DNA from 3 places in the Microcystis wesenbergii NRERC-220 genome. Region 3 is predicted to be linked to each of the others. Evidence: predicted binding sites of a transcription regulator. Region 3 holds the regulator's gene; each other region holds the start of a gene.
The links. The regulator NtcA, encoded in region 3, controls nitrogen genes in cyanobacteria. The targets are predictions, from matches to a motif close to TTTGTANCNNNNGNTACAAA.
Positions count from the first base shown of each region.

Region 1: the regulator NtcA is predicted to act here: its motif matches at 978-997, upstream of RAM70_RS17245 (DUF3155 domain-containing protein).
Region 2: the regulator NtcA is predicted to act here: its motif matches at 2,172-2,191, upstream of gifA (glutamine synthetase inactivation factor IF7A).

Region 1 is NZ_JAVSJA010000001.1:3,539,116-3,543,523, forward strand. Features, by position in the region: gene RAM70_RS17240 (GAF domain-containing sensor histidine kinase) at 1-632, opposite strand, end outside; gene RAM70_RS17245 (DUF3155 domain-containing protein) at 1,025-1,345, shown strand; gene RAM70_RS17250 (response regulator transcription factor) at 1,629-2,420, shown strand; gene ftsH (ATP-dependent zinc metalloprotease FtsH) at 2,797-4,408, opposite strand, start outside.
Region 2 is NZ_JAVSJA010000001.1:2,091,290-2,095,697, reverse strand. Features, by position in the region: gene clpS (ATP-dependent Clp protease adapter ClpS) at 160-447, shown strand; gene RAM70_RS10220 (CPBP family intramembrane glutamic endopeptidase) at 440-1,276, shown strand; gene RAM70_RS10215 (hypothetical protein) at 1,452-2,039, shown strand; gene gifA (glutamine synthetase inactivation factor IF7A) at 2,264-2,464, shown strand; gene RAM70_RS10205 (Uma2 family endonuclease) at 2,590-3,408, opposite strand; gene ahr (NADPH-dependent aldehyde reductase Ahr) at 3,437-4,408, opposite strand, start outside.
Region 3 is NZ_JAVSJA010000001.1:3,751,555-3,755,962, forward strand. Features, by position in the region: gene RAM70_RS18215 (hypothetical protein) at 1-61, shown strand, start outside; gene RAM70_RS18220 (UPF0175 family protein) at 132-410, shown strand; gene fabI (enoyl-ACP reductase FabI) at 575-1,351, opposite strand; gene ntcA (global nitrogen regulator NtcA) at 1,566-2,243, shown strand; gene RAM70_RS18235 (DUF3084 domain-containing protein) at 2,251-3,738, shown strand; gene RAM70_RS18240 (Uma2 family endonuclease) at 3,752-4,336, opposite strand.

The sequences.
Region 1 (4,408 bases), 210 kb from region 3:
AAGTCCCGAACTCGATCGCTTTCCCTCAATATACCGGTAATGGCGGGATCGTTACCTTCTTCGGCTAAAAGTCTTTTGAGCAGAAGTTTACCAAAGGTTTTTAAAGCGGTGAGGGGATTGCGGATTTGATGGAGAAAGGTATCGAGGCGCTGACTTTGCCATTGTCGATAATAACGTTCTTCTCCTAATTGGCGATCGAGTACACAGGCTAAAGCGAGGGTTTGGGTGATTTTTTCCATCTGGGTTAATTCCCAACTTTGCCAAGGTCGTTTTTCTCTGGTTGTCACCAATAATCCGATCATGCCCTCTTCATACATTAAGGGTAAAAACAAGCGATGACTGCTGACGGTCTCCTGATTACTCCAGAGGTGGGATAAATCTTCTAGCTTAACCGCAGTTAACAAGTCTGCCTCTGGTTGCCCTGGTTGTAAGGAAAGCCGCTTTTTTTGGGGATAAGGGGGATTAAAAGGAGGATAAACAACGACTGGGATTAAATTACTCGATAAAGGTTCAGTTAAATAAACCGCACTTCTGTCCGCTTCCATTTGCTCCCGCAAAAGTTCCATCTGTGCCTGACAGAGGGCAATAAAATCATCACTAAGGGGAGTCCGGGAGGGGGAGGAGAAGGCCATACCAAGAAAGTAAAAAGTAAAAAGTCAGAAAACCTAGATACAGCTAGGGTTGCGAGTTTTGTTTCCCAGTTTACACAGGAGAGAAGGGCGATCCTCTTGGGTCGAGGGCAGCCAGTAAAAAGCAATTAATTAGGACAAGGGTTTGCTCACTATTTTCGGGGTGGATCACGGTATGTATTAAAAAAAGTTTAAGAATAATAAGTTTTGTATCGGGATTTGGGGGTGTGTTTTTATAACAAAAACTTAAACATAGTCTCAGTCTAGCTTCCAGTCAAATTTGTTTGTAATTGGGTTGGTGAGAGACACTTGATTTCTTGGTCTAGAAGGGATATAATCGCTACGGCTTTTGTAACTATCATTACAACGATTAGCCAAAACAGGAGGTAATTGGGTTGGCCAGAAAACGGAAACGTAAAAGTCGCCGTCGTCAAGAAGGACGTAAGATACTTGAACTTGTACCCCAGTATAGTATTGAAAGTGGCGAAGATAAACCCGTAACTGCGGCGCGTAAGTATATTCAAGCTATAGGCATTAGCCCACCAGCTTTATTGATTGTTAAGCGTAACGAGCATACAACCGATCGCTATTTCTGGGCTGAAAAAGGACTGTTTGGAGCGCAATATGTGGAGGAAAACCACTTCCTCTTCCCAAGTTTGCGCGACCTGCAGCCCCAGCCCCAGCCCGTCAAAGCACCGGTAGCAGTTGCCAAATAACTCAAAGGACTATTAATCGTATCATGGAAAGTCAACTCGTTTACGGAAAAGTAAACGAGTTTTTTTTGAGCATAAGAGGAGAGGGGAGCTTTTTTTCAGTGAACAGTGATCAGTAAACAGTAATCAGTGAACTGAAAACTCACATCTGATAACTGATAACTGATCACTGACAACTGATTCAAAGCTGACGACCGACGAATGTTACGATTGTTACAACATCTTGACATTAATTCTGATATCCTGACAATGTGTCAATCTGTGCAGTAATGGGGCAGAAATTCAAGTGGTATCGATCCATATTTCTATTGTTGAGGGCAACCCGCACTTGCGATCGCTATTAGCTTGGCATCTGCAACAGGCCGGTTATTTGGTTAATCAATCGGCAACCCTGCAAAGTGCGCGTCAAGCTTTCCTTCATCGTCAACCAACCTTAGCAATTATCGATTCCGACTTGCCAGATGGGGATGGGATCGAACTCTGCCGTTGGCTTTATCAACAAAAACAGTCTTTAATACTGATTCTCTCGGCCCGTAATGGCGAAAAAGATGTGGTCAATGGTTTAAAAGCAGGGGCCGACGACTACCTGAAAAAGCCCTTTGGAATGCAAGAATTTATGGCTAGGGTAGAAGTGTTAACCCGTCGTTTACGCGGTGTGGCCGCTCCCCTACACTTGGATTATGGGGAATTAAAAATAGATTTAGCCCAACGACGGGTACAATTTCACGGGGAGTATATCGAATTAACGCCCCAAGAATTTAGTTTACTCTACGTTTTAGCCCAAGCGGAGGGAACACCCCTATCAAGAGCCGATTTGCTGCGTCGCGCTTGGCCCGAGGAAATCGATAATCCCCGGACAATTGATACTCATGTTCTCTCTCTGCGAAAAAAAATCGAAACCGATCCCAGGCAACCTAATTTAATTCAAACTGTCCGCAACGTCGGCTATCGTTTCAATCTAGAAATGTTGGCCGAGATGACTTCAGCTTTAGAAGCTAATATTATTGCCCCCACCAAAGGCAATCATAATGGCCATTCCATTAATAAAATTCCTGCTCACACTAAATCCGGTTATTAAAGACTGATTATCTATTCCCTCTTACCCCCCCTTGCCCCCCCTGCCCCCCCGATGTCGGGGGGGCAGGGGGGTGGGGGGTTGGGGGGGTTGCCTCTTGCATGAGTGCCTCTCCTCATAACTAGCCTATACTCAACGGATTTAGTAAGCTAAGACGCATTTAAAGCGCTTATTCTTAAGATTAGCCGAATCTCCCCCAATCCCTTTACTGTTGCCTCTTGCAAGAGTGCCTCTTGCCTCGTCTCAACAAGCAATTTAAATGCGCGGGCAGCTTATCACAATGTTAGTCGTTAATTCTGGCTTTCTCCGACTGATTAGCAGATTTTTTGCTGAAATCGTCTCCTAACCACTGAATCGAAGCGAGGAGACGAAGGGCAAGTTAAACCATAGTCACCATTGACCGGTCCGCTTGTCGCTGAAATTCCGTCAATAAACGCCGGAATTCTTCGCCGTCAATGGTTTCCTGTTCAATCAGTATATCCACCAAGCGATCGATCGCCACACGATTGTCAAGGATAAGTTTTGTTGCTAAATCGTGGCATTGCTTGACAAGTTCCCGTACTTGTGCATCAATTTTCGCCATCATCGCGAAAGAATGGTCGGCATGATAACCAGCACCAGCACCACCGAGATAGGAATTGCCCTCCTCCTCTAGGGCAATCAATCCCAATTCCGACATTCCCAGACGCGTTACCATCTGTCGGGCCAGATAGGTGATTTTTTCAATATCATTACCGGCCCCGGTAGTCACTTCATCCTCACCGAAGACACATTCCTCCGCCACCCGTCCCCCTAATAATCCCGCAATTCGGGCTAATAACTGGGAACGACTGGTTAAACCCTGTTCTTCATCAGGAGTGAACCAAGTTAACCCCTGCGCTTGCCCCCGGGGAATCAGGGTGACTTTTTCCACTTGATCGTGACCGGGACAGAGAGTACCGACAATCGCATGGCCGACCTCATGATAGGCGATCAAACGCTTGGCTTTACTATCAACTAAAGCGCGCCCTTCCATACCGGCCACAATCCGATCGATGGCATCGTTGACTTCCGCCATGGTAATGGCCTCTTTCCGCCTTCTAGCGGTAAAAATCGCCGCTTCGTTGAGCATATTAGCCAAATCTGCCCCAGTAAAACCCGGTGTGCGCCTGGCGATCGCCTCCAGAACCACATCAGCAGCCACCTTTTTATCGCGAGAATGGACCTCTAAAATGCCCAAACGTCCCTTAAAATCTGGATAATCCACCACTACCTGCCGATCAAAACGACCCGGACGCAAGAGGGCCGAATCCAAAACATCAGGGCGGTTGGTGGCGGCAATGACAATAATGCCAGTATTTCCTTCAAAACCGTCCATTTCCGTCAATAATTGGTTCAGGGTTTGTTCCCGTTCATCATTACCTCCCCCATAACCGATCCCTCGTTGACGACCAACGGCATCAATTTCATCGATAAAAACCAAACAAGGGGCATTTTCCTGGGCTTTTCGGAACAGATCTCGCACTCGCGACGCACCAACCCCGACAAACATCTCCACGAATTCCGACCCGGAGATGCTGAAAAAAGGCACTCCCGCCTCTCCCGCGATCGCTTTAGCCAGTAAAGTTTTCCCCGTCCCCGGGGGACCGATTAACAGGACTCCTTTGGGGATTTTTGCGCCAATAGCCGTAAATTTTTCCGGTTGTTTGAGGAATGTCACCACTTCCTGTAAATCTTCCTTGGCCTCATCCACACCCGCCACATCATTGAATTCTATGCCAGTTTTCGCCTCCATCTGAAACCGCGCCCTTGATTTACCGAAGTTCATCGCTTGACCGGAAGCATTAGCGGAACGACGGATAATAAACACCAATAATCCCAAGACGATAATAATCACTAACAGGTTAGTGAGAACATTGATCAGGGCCGAATTGTCAGTGCGAGGGAGAATACCGTACTCAATTTTTTCAGCATCGAGTTTCTTGATTAATTCGGGATTTTGGTCAAATAAA
Region 2 (4,408 bases), 1.7 Mb from region 3:
ATCTATCTATCTAGAAATGTCATTCCTTTGGCTGTCCCCCACTCCCCAACACCCAACCCCCCACGGATCACAGAAAAAGCCTAGCTCAATCTGGAAATTTTGATTATGATCATTAGTAATTGACCTTTATTTGTGATATAGATTCAAAGGAGAGACACGGTGTCCACAGAAGTGATCGAAAAGCGTTCCACAGCGACAATCCGTAAACCAGCACCGCGTTATCGCGTTTTACTCCACAATGACGACTTTAACTCGATGGAGTATGTGGTTCAGAGTTTAATGCAAACGATCGCCGGTATGACGCAACCCCAAGCAGTTGATATCATGATGGAAGCGCACACGAATGGTACAGCCTTGGTGATTACCTGCATCCAAGAACACGCGGAATTTTACTGTGAAACCTTGAAAAATAAAGGTTTAACCAGCAGCATCGAACCCGATGAATAAAAGATTACGGGTAATTGCCACTTACCCAGTCCCCCTGCGACTGGGAATTTTTATTTTGCTCTTACTTTTTCTCTGGTTGCCGATCGCACTTCCCCTCTATCACTTTTTTGCCACTAATGCTAATCTGGTCTCAATTTTGACCCTTTCTGTTCTCTATCTGGAATTTTTGGGGTTATCCCATTGGTGGGGACGGACAATTTATGGCGATGAGGGATTAGCAGATTATGGGTTAATTTGGCGAAGAAAAACGCTGATTGAGTTAATTAACGGCTTGGCGATCGGTCTATTTTTTACTTTCTCGCTTTTTCTGTCCCAAGCGTTCCTAGGTTGGTTAAATTTCTTACCCGCAAATCCCCAGATCGGCAAAATCATCCTGGAGGGGTTTTTAGTCGCTTTAGCGGTGGGTTTTGCCGAAGAATTACTATTTCGCGGCTGGTTACTGGGAGAATTAGAAAAGGATTACAGTCCCGCTATCGCTCTAGTGATTAGTGCCTTAATTTTCGCTCTTGCCCACTTTATTAAACCTTTAGCCGAAATTATCCGCACTTTTCCCCAATTTCCTGCCTTAGTCTTGCTAGGATTGATTCTCGGTTGGGCAAAACGCGCCTGTGGTGGTAGTTTGGGTAAAAGTATCGGTCTGCACGCGGGTTTAATCTGGGCATACTATATATTAAATGTGGGTCAGTTAATTAAATACACTGGTACTGTTCCCGATTGGTTAACTGGAATCGATAAAAATCCTTTAGCGGGAGTGATGGGTTTACTTTTTCTGACAATTCTCGCTATCTGGACAAGAAAAAAAGTAACCGATGTAAAACTGGACAGTTAGACTGTTTTCTCTCCCTGTCAATTTCGGTCTTTTGAGGGGTTTTTCGCCGATATGTATTAAGGTTTATGCTGCCGATATTTCCGATGAATGACAATTTTCTAGCGATCGAGCGTTTCCACTAGCGAAATTCGAGTTTATTATAAAAAGAAATCCTCTCTCAGGTAAGAGCGGTAGTATGGCTTACTCGACACAGCAGTTAATTGAAATCCTCGAGCGAGAAATGCACGCCACTTGCAAAGGGGAACGTCTCTTACTCTCCCCGGCGGAGCGCATTGATAATCCGGTGATTGCCAAGGCGATCAATCTAGAAAAGGTGGGCAAAGTCTTCGCCTATCAGGATTTTCGCCGCCAAGTTCACGATTATCAACAACAATATCAGGTTTCGGGCATTATCTGGCGTGTTTGTCAATGGGGCGATCGCACTCTCCGTTATCCCGAAATTCATAATCAATTAGTTGCCGTGGCGGGTGACAAGGAAATTCTCATGGCTGCCAAAGCCTCTGTTTTAGAGTTTTGGAACAGTATCACCCCTAATATGAATTTTTGGTGGGCGCTTAACTCCCGTCGTCCCATTTCCGCCGATTCTCTAGCCGAATTAGTCGCCCAGTCCGAATGGGCCGAATTAGATGTGGCGCGCACAGAATTATATCTCGGCCTCTGTTGGGGTAATCCTTTAGAACACCAGTATCAATGGGCGCAACCCTTTTCCGGTTGTCATCGCATTATCGCCGCCGTCGATGAACCTAGTTCGATTAAGGTATAAGGGCGATTGATGTCTTGGGGTTGGGAAGCTTTTTTTCAGTGATCAGTAAACAGTAATCAGTGAACTGAAAACTCACATCTGATCACTGCCTCCTGTTGTAAAGTTTTGTTAATTTTTCTGGGAATAGGGCGTTTTGTAAAAATAGATACAGAATTGTATGTTATATATATTAGTGGGCGATTAAAAAAGTTCAAAACACGATTTGCAGATCGGAGGAAATGATTATGTCTACAGAACAACAAGCTCGTGCCTTAATGATGCGTCACCACCACGCCGTCAAAAATCGTCAACAATCGATGTTAGGGAGAAGTGCTTCTGAAATCGGTATTGACAATGACAATGGCTACGGGGGAACTGTTCAACGTCGCTTCTCGGCCGACTTTTCTTCACAAACCTATGATCGCTCTGGTGCTACTCTGAGTTAGGCTCTGAGATTTCGCCAAGGTGTCAGCTTTCAATCTTAGAATTAAGTGAACAATCGGCCCACGCAAACCGAGATCGGAATGTGTGGGTTTTCGATTTTTAGAGATAGGGGTCAGTCCTGGGCCGATTACGGGGTTTCATCGGGATTTATGCCTAATTGCCGTAATTGCGCCGCTAAACGTTCCGCCCGTTGACGTTCGCTTTCGGCCTGTTGATAGGCTGCCTGGGTGCGTTGACGTTCGATTTCGGCCTGTTGATAGGCTGCCTGGGTGCGTTGACGTTCAATTTCAGCATTCTGACGTTCAATTTCGGCTAATTCCGCAGGTAGGAGAATTAAATTGCCGTCTAGGTCATAAAAACGCAGCCAAGGGGCTTCTTCTCGCTGAATACTGCCCATCCAGACTCCTAACCATAATCCCAAACGTTGACACCATAACCAACCGCGGTGGTCGGGAATAATTTCTTGATAGCATTGATTTTGGTCTAAAGCCCAACCTTGCAGGGAAGTGGCATCAAAGGGATTGTAAACGAAGTATTGGGAACAGCGAAAAGTCCGCTCATAGAGGTCTTTTTTGGTAGTTAAATCGATTTTTGCGGTGCTTTCTGACATTAATTCCACGATCACATCGGTATAACGTCCGTTTTCGTCCCAAACCACCCATCCTTGTCGTTTATAACTACCATCGATATCGAGGACAACGAAAAAATCGGGGCCACGAAAATCTTTATTAAAAACCCGCTCACGGCTAAAGTAAATAAACATATTACCGCCAACAAAAAAGTCCTCTCGATCCTGATAGGCTTGTTCGATAGAATCGATTAAGACATTCATGGCCTTGCGGTGACGGTGGGTTTCCAAAGGTTCTCCGTCATCAAAAATCAAGTCTTCTGGGGGAATGGGGGGTTCTTCCCAATCGATAACTGGAGGAGTGAGAGGTTGAGTCATCGGGGTTACGTCCGGGATAGAGATGGTTTTATTTCATCTGCAAGACGAGGCGATATTTAGGTTGTCCACTTCTCAATTTTGCCATGGCTTCATTCACCTGGGAGATAGGATAGGTTTCCGTGACCGGTTCAATGCCATGACGAGAGGCAAATTCGATCATTTTACTGATGGTACTGGGACTACCCAAAGGACTGCCGGAAATCGATTTTTGACCCATAATCAAGGGAAAAGCGTAGGTAGCTATGGGTTCAAGAACGGCCCCAACAATATGCAGACGACCTTTGGGACGTAAACAGGCGATATAAAGACCCCAATCGAGATTAACGTTAACGGTAGAGATGATGAAATCAAAGTAATTTTGTACCGATTGCAAAGCTTCGGGGTCTCTGGAATTGATAAAATGAGTCGCGCCTAGTTCTTTTGCTTCTGTTTCTTTGTCGGGACTACTAGAAAAAGCGGTTACTTCGCAGCCCCAAGCTTTGAGGAATTTTAAGGCTATATGGCCCAAGCCACCAATACCAATGACCCCAACTCGGGCCGTGGGTTTAATATCAAATTGGACAATGGGATTAAAGACGGTTATACCACCACAAAAAAGCGGGCCAGCTTTGGCAGCATCTAACTGGTCTGGCAAGGGAACTAACCAACTATGATGGGCCCGGACTTTTTCGGCAAAACCGCCATGGCGACCGACGATAGTTCCTTCGGCAGTGGCACAAAGGTTTTGATCCCCTGACATACAAGTTTCACAGGTCGAACAGGAACGGGAAAACCAACCAAGACCGACTCTTTGCCCTATGTTTAATTCTTTGACTTTAGCACCAAGAGCGGCGATTGTACCAACCACTTCATGACCAGGGACAAAGGGATAGGTGGTCAGTCCCCAATCGTTATCGAGCATACTTAGGTCACTGTGGCAGATGCCGCAATATTCCACCTCGATTTCCACATCTTCATCCGCTAATATACCCGGATCGTAGTCAAAAGGTTCTAGTTTTCC
Region 3 (4,408 bases):
ACCCTTGCCAGAATATCTACAGCGATCGCTCAAAGAAATTGGACGATTACTAAGGTGTTAGGTTTCATGCTTCAACTCAACCTAAGTTCTATAAAAATTATCGGTAAACCCAAAAAAAAGGAAGCTAAATCATGAAAATTACTATCGATATTCCCGATGAATTGCTTCAACATTACAACTACAATAATCTTACCCGTGAAATTTTAGAGGCTTTGGTGGTGCAGGCCTACCGAGCGGAAAAAATCACCAGTGCCGAGGTCGGAAGTATTTTAGGTCTATCTTCTCGTTGGGTGGTGGATGCTTTTTTGAAAAACCATGATGCCGATTTACATTACAATGAAGTCGATCTAGAGAGCGATCGCAAGACTCTTCAGCAACTTCGCAACAAACACGATCATAGTCTTTTATGATAGTCGTTTCAATTAAATTGAAGATAGATTTCGCCTTTGATACCCCCTTGATCCTAGGGTTGATTCATAGTAGGGTTGATTCATAGTAGGGTTGATTCATGAATCAACCCTACTACCCTTAATAAGGGGGGCGCTGATGGTTTTTAACACCTACCTACTTAAAACTACATTCCCATAATTTCGTAACCGGAATCTACATAAATAATCTGACCGGTAATACCACTAGCAAGATCACTGGCTAAAAAAGCGGCCGTATTTCCCACTTCAATTTGTGTCACCGTGCGATGTAAAGGAGCGATTTCTTCCACATGATGGATCATATCAAGAATTCCCCCCACGGCCGAAGATGCCAAGGTGCGAATTGGACCGGCGGAAATACCATTAACTCGGATCTTTTGGCCACCTAATTCCGCGGCTAAATAGCGAACACTCATTTCTAAACCGGCTTTTGCCACCCCCATTAAATTATAGTTAGGAATTACCTTGACACCGCCGAGATAGGTAAGAGTGATAATACTTCCCCCTGCCGTCATCAAAGGTTTAGCTGATCGCGCTAGACGGGTTAGGGAAAAAGTGCTAATATCTAGGGATTTAGTGAAAGCTTCCCGAGGGATGGCGGTAAAATCGCCCGTTAAACCCTCTTTATCGGCAAAAGCGAGACAGTGAATCAAAATATCCAGTTTGCCCCATTTTTCCGCCACTGTAGCGAAAGTATCTTCTACCTGTTGGTCATTTTGGACATCGCAGGGGACATAAAAAGCGGGATTAAGTTCATCGGCCAATTCTCGCACTTTTTTCTCAAAACGGCCTTTTTCGTCGGGGAGATAGGTGACACCGATATTTGCACCAGCTTGATGGAGTTGTTGGGCAATTCCCCAAGCGATCGAGCGATTATTGGCAATCCCCGTCACTAGGGCGTTTTTTCCCGTTAAATCTAACATAGTTCTCGTTTCTCTTACAAAAATCTCCCCAATAGCCGACCCCAGCGAGATTCGGTATAATAGGGATACAGATAAAGGGGCAGCAATGATCACCCCTCCCCCATTGTCTGGCAAAAAGCGCCCAAAACTTTTCCCAGTTTAGGGAGCGGTTATGTTTAATAGAGGTGACACTCGTTGCATAATAAAAACAATTTTCCCCTTTTTTGGATGTGAGATGGACTTATCCCTAATACAAGACAAACCCCTAGCAGATGTGTTCCGTCGAATCGGCAGCGGCAATTTCCCCCCGGTGGTGGAATTGTTCGAGCGTGGCAAAACGATCTTTTTCCCTGGAGATCCCGCCGAAAGAGTCTATTTTTTGCTGAAAGGAGCCGTTAAGTTGTCGCGAGTCTATGAAGCGGGAGAAGAAATTACCGTGGCTCTACTGCGGGAAAATAGCGTCTTTGGTGTGCTATCCTTACTCACCGGCCAGCGATCGGATCGTTTTTATCATGCCGTGGCTTTTACTCCGGTAGAATTACTCTCGGCCCCGATCGATCAGGTAGAAAGATCCCTCCGCAATAATCCCGATTTATCAATGTTGATGTTGCAGGGGTTGTCCTCGCGGATTCTGCAAACGGAAATGATGATCGAAACCTTGGCTCACCGGGATATGGGTTCCCGTTTGGTCAGTTTTTTATTGATTCTCTGTCGTGATTTTGGGGTTCCCACCACCGATGGCATCCGGGTGGATCTAAAATTGTCTCACCAAGCGATCGCAGAAGCGATCGGTTCTACCCGCGTCACTGTCACCCGTTTATTGGGAGAGCTGCGGGATCAAGAAATGGTCTCAATTTACAAGAAGAAAATTACCGTCCATAATCCCGTCGCTCTCAGTCAACAATTTACTTAAATTCTGGATGACTAGCGCTTATATTTTGGTTTTGGCCATCGTGGTTTTAGGTGGTCTGATAGCGGCGGTTGGCGATCGCATAGGGAGCCGTATCGGTAAGAAAAGGATGCGTTTATTTAATCTGCGTCCGAAACAAACCGCAACTTTAATGACGATTGTAACGGGAATTTTGATCGCCGGCTCCACTTTAATTGTCTTGTTTGCTTCTAGTAAATCCCTGCGTCAAGGGGTTTTTGAACTGGATCGTCTTTTAAATGAACGTCGTGCCGCTATTAAGGATTTGGAAAGTCAGGTAAGAAAAACCACCGAACAAAAAAATCAGGTGGAAAAGGCTTTAAAAACGGCTAAAAGTGAACAGATAGCCGTGCAGAAACGTCTAGAGGTTCTTAACAAAAATTATCAAGCTTCTCGTCAACGTTTGCGATTAGTTTCGGGACAGTTGGAAAAGTTTCGGAAGGAAGTGGCTAATTTAAACAATGAACGAGTTATTTTAACTAATCAAAAGGCACAGTTAATCAGTCAACGAGATCAATTGTCCCAACAAAAATCAATTCTTTCTAGTCAGATCAATCAACTACAAACCACCGTTCAAGTTAGAGATAAAGAGTTGGCTAATCAACAAAAGTTATTAACGGCCAGACAAGCGCGACTTCAACAGTTGGAAACCCAGCAAAAAACCCTACAGCTAGAAATTGATCGCCGGGATCAACGCATTGGAGAACTCGATCGCTCGATCGTCGATAAAAATTTAGCTTTGGAACAGCGCGAGGGAAAATTAAAAGATTTAGAAACCCAAATGGCTTTTCTTAAGCGGGAAGTGGAAGTTTTAGAACAATACTATCAAACCTATCAAGAATTGCGGGAAAAACAAATCGCTATTTTCCGGGGACAGGTGTTATCTTTTGGTGCTTTTCGTATTGTTGATCCCCAAGCTATTGTCACCGTTATCGATAAATTATTGCGAGAAGCGAATATAAATGCTATCCGCGCCACCCAACCGAATCAGCCTAATTTTGACCAACGTTTAGTTAAGATCACAAAAGCACAGGTAGAACAGTTAAGTCAACAATTACAGGACGGTAAAGAATATGTGGTGAGAATCCTTTCAGCAGGTAATTATGTCTTAGGAGAAACCGAGATTCGTGTCTTTGCTGATGTGGTTCCCAATCAAAGAGTTTTTGAGGAGAAACAGGTAATCGCTGCCGTTTCCATCGATCCCGAAAATATGACAGAAGAAGACCTACAAAAGCGCTTAGATTTACTCTTAGCTTCGGCTCAATTTCGCGCCAGAAGTGCGGGAGTTTTAGGGTCAATTCAGGTGGAAGATGGGTTATTAACTACGGTAGTTAACTTTATTGGTCAAGTCAAAAAGTCGGGTAATTCTATCGAGACACTTGAGGCAATTGCTGCTAGTAAAACTAATACTGCCGGCCCCTTAACTTTGCGTTTAGTGGCGGTAAAAGATGGTAAAATTGTTTTTAGTACGTCCTCTTAAAAGATAGCCAAAGTTAGGAGTTGAGATTAAAATCAATTCCTTCGTAAATATCGGCAATATTTAAGCTAATTCCTAAAGAATCTAGGGATATAATTCCCCTGGCTGGGGTGTATTCTTGCAGTAACCAATTATTCTCTGATGTTTTGCTATAGGATTCTATTAGTATCTCCCCTTGACTGACGAGAAGATATTGGTTTAATTGGGGTATAGAACGATAATAACGAAATTTATCACCCCGATCATAACCAGAGGTGGAAGGAGATAAAACTTCGATAATTAGGCAGGGATTTAAAATTTCATCATTGCGATTATCACTGAATAATGGTTCCCCGGCAATGATCATTAAATCTGGGTATAAACCGCGATTATATTGGGGTATCCATAGACGTAGATCGCTAGATTGAAGACGATAATTAGTTCCTCTTAAAGCTAATTTTAGCAGGACAATAAGATTAATGAGAATACTATTATGATTGATGCTTCCCCCTGTCATCTCGATAATTTCCCCGTCGTGATATTCGTGTTTAGTTTCCGCGCTAGTTTCTAGGTTGCGATATTCTTCTAAGCTGAGAATTTCGGGAGGAGATTGAGTCAACATTTTTCTAGATTAGAGCTTATTTTATTTGATCATAACATAATTAAGTAGGTAGGTGTTAAAAATTGTCAGACA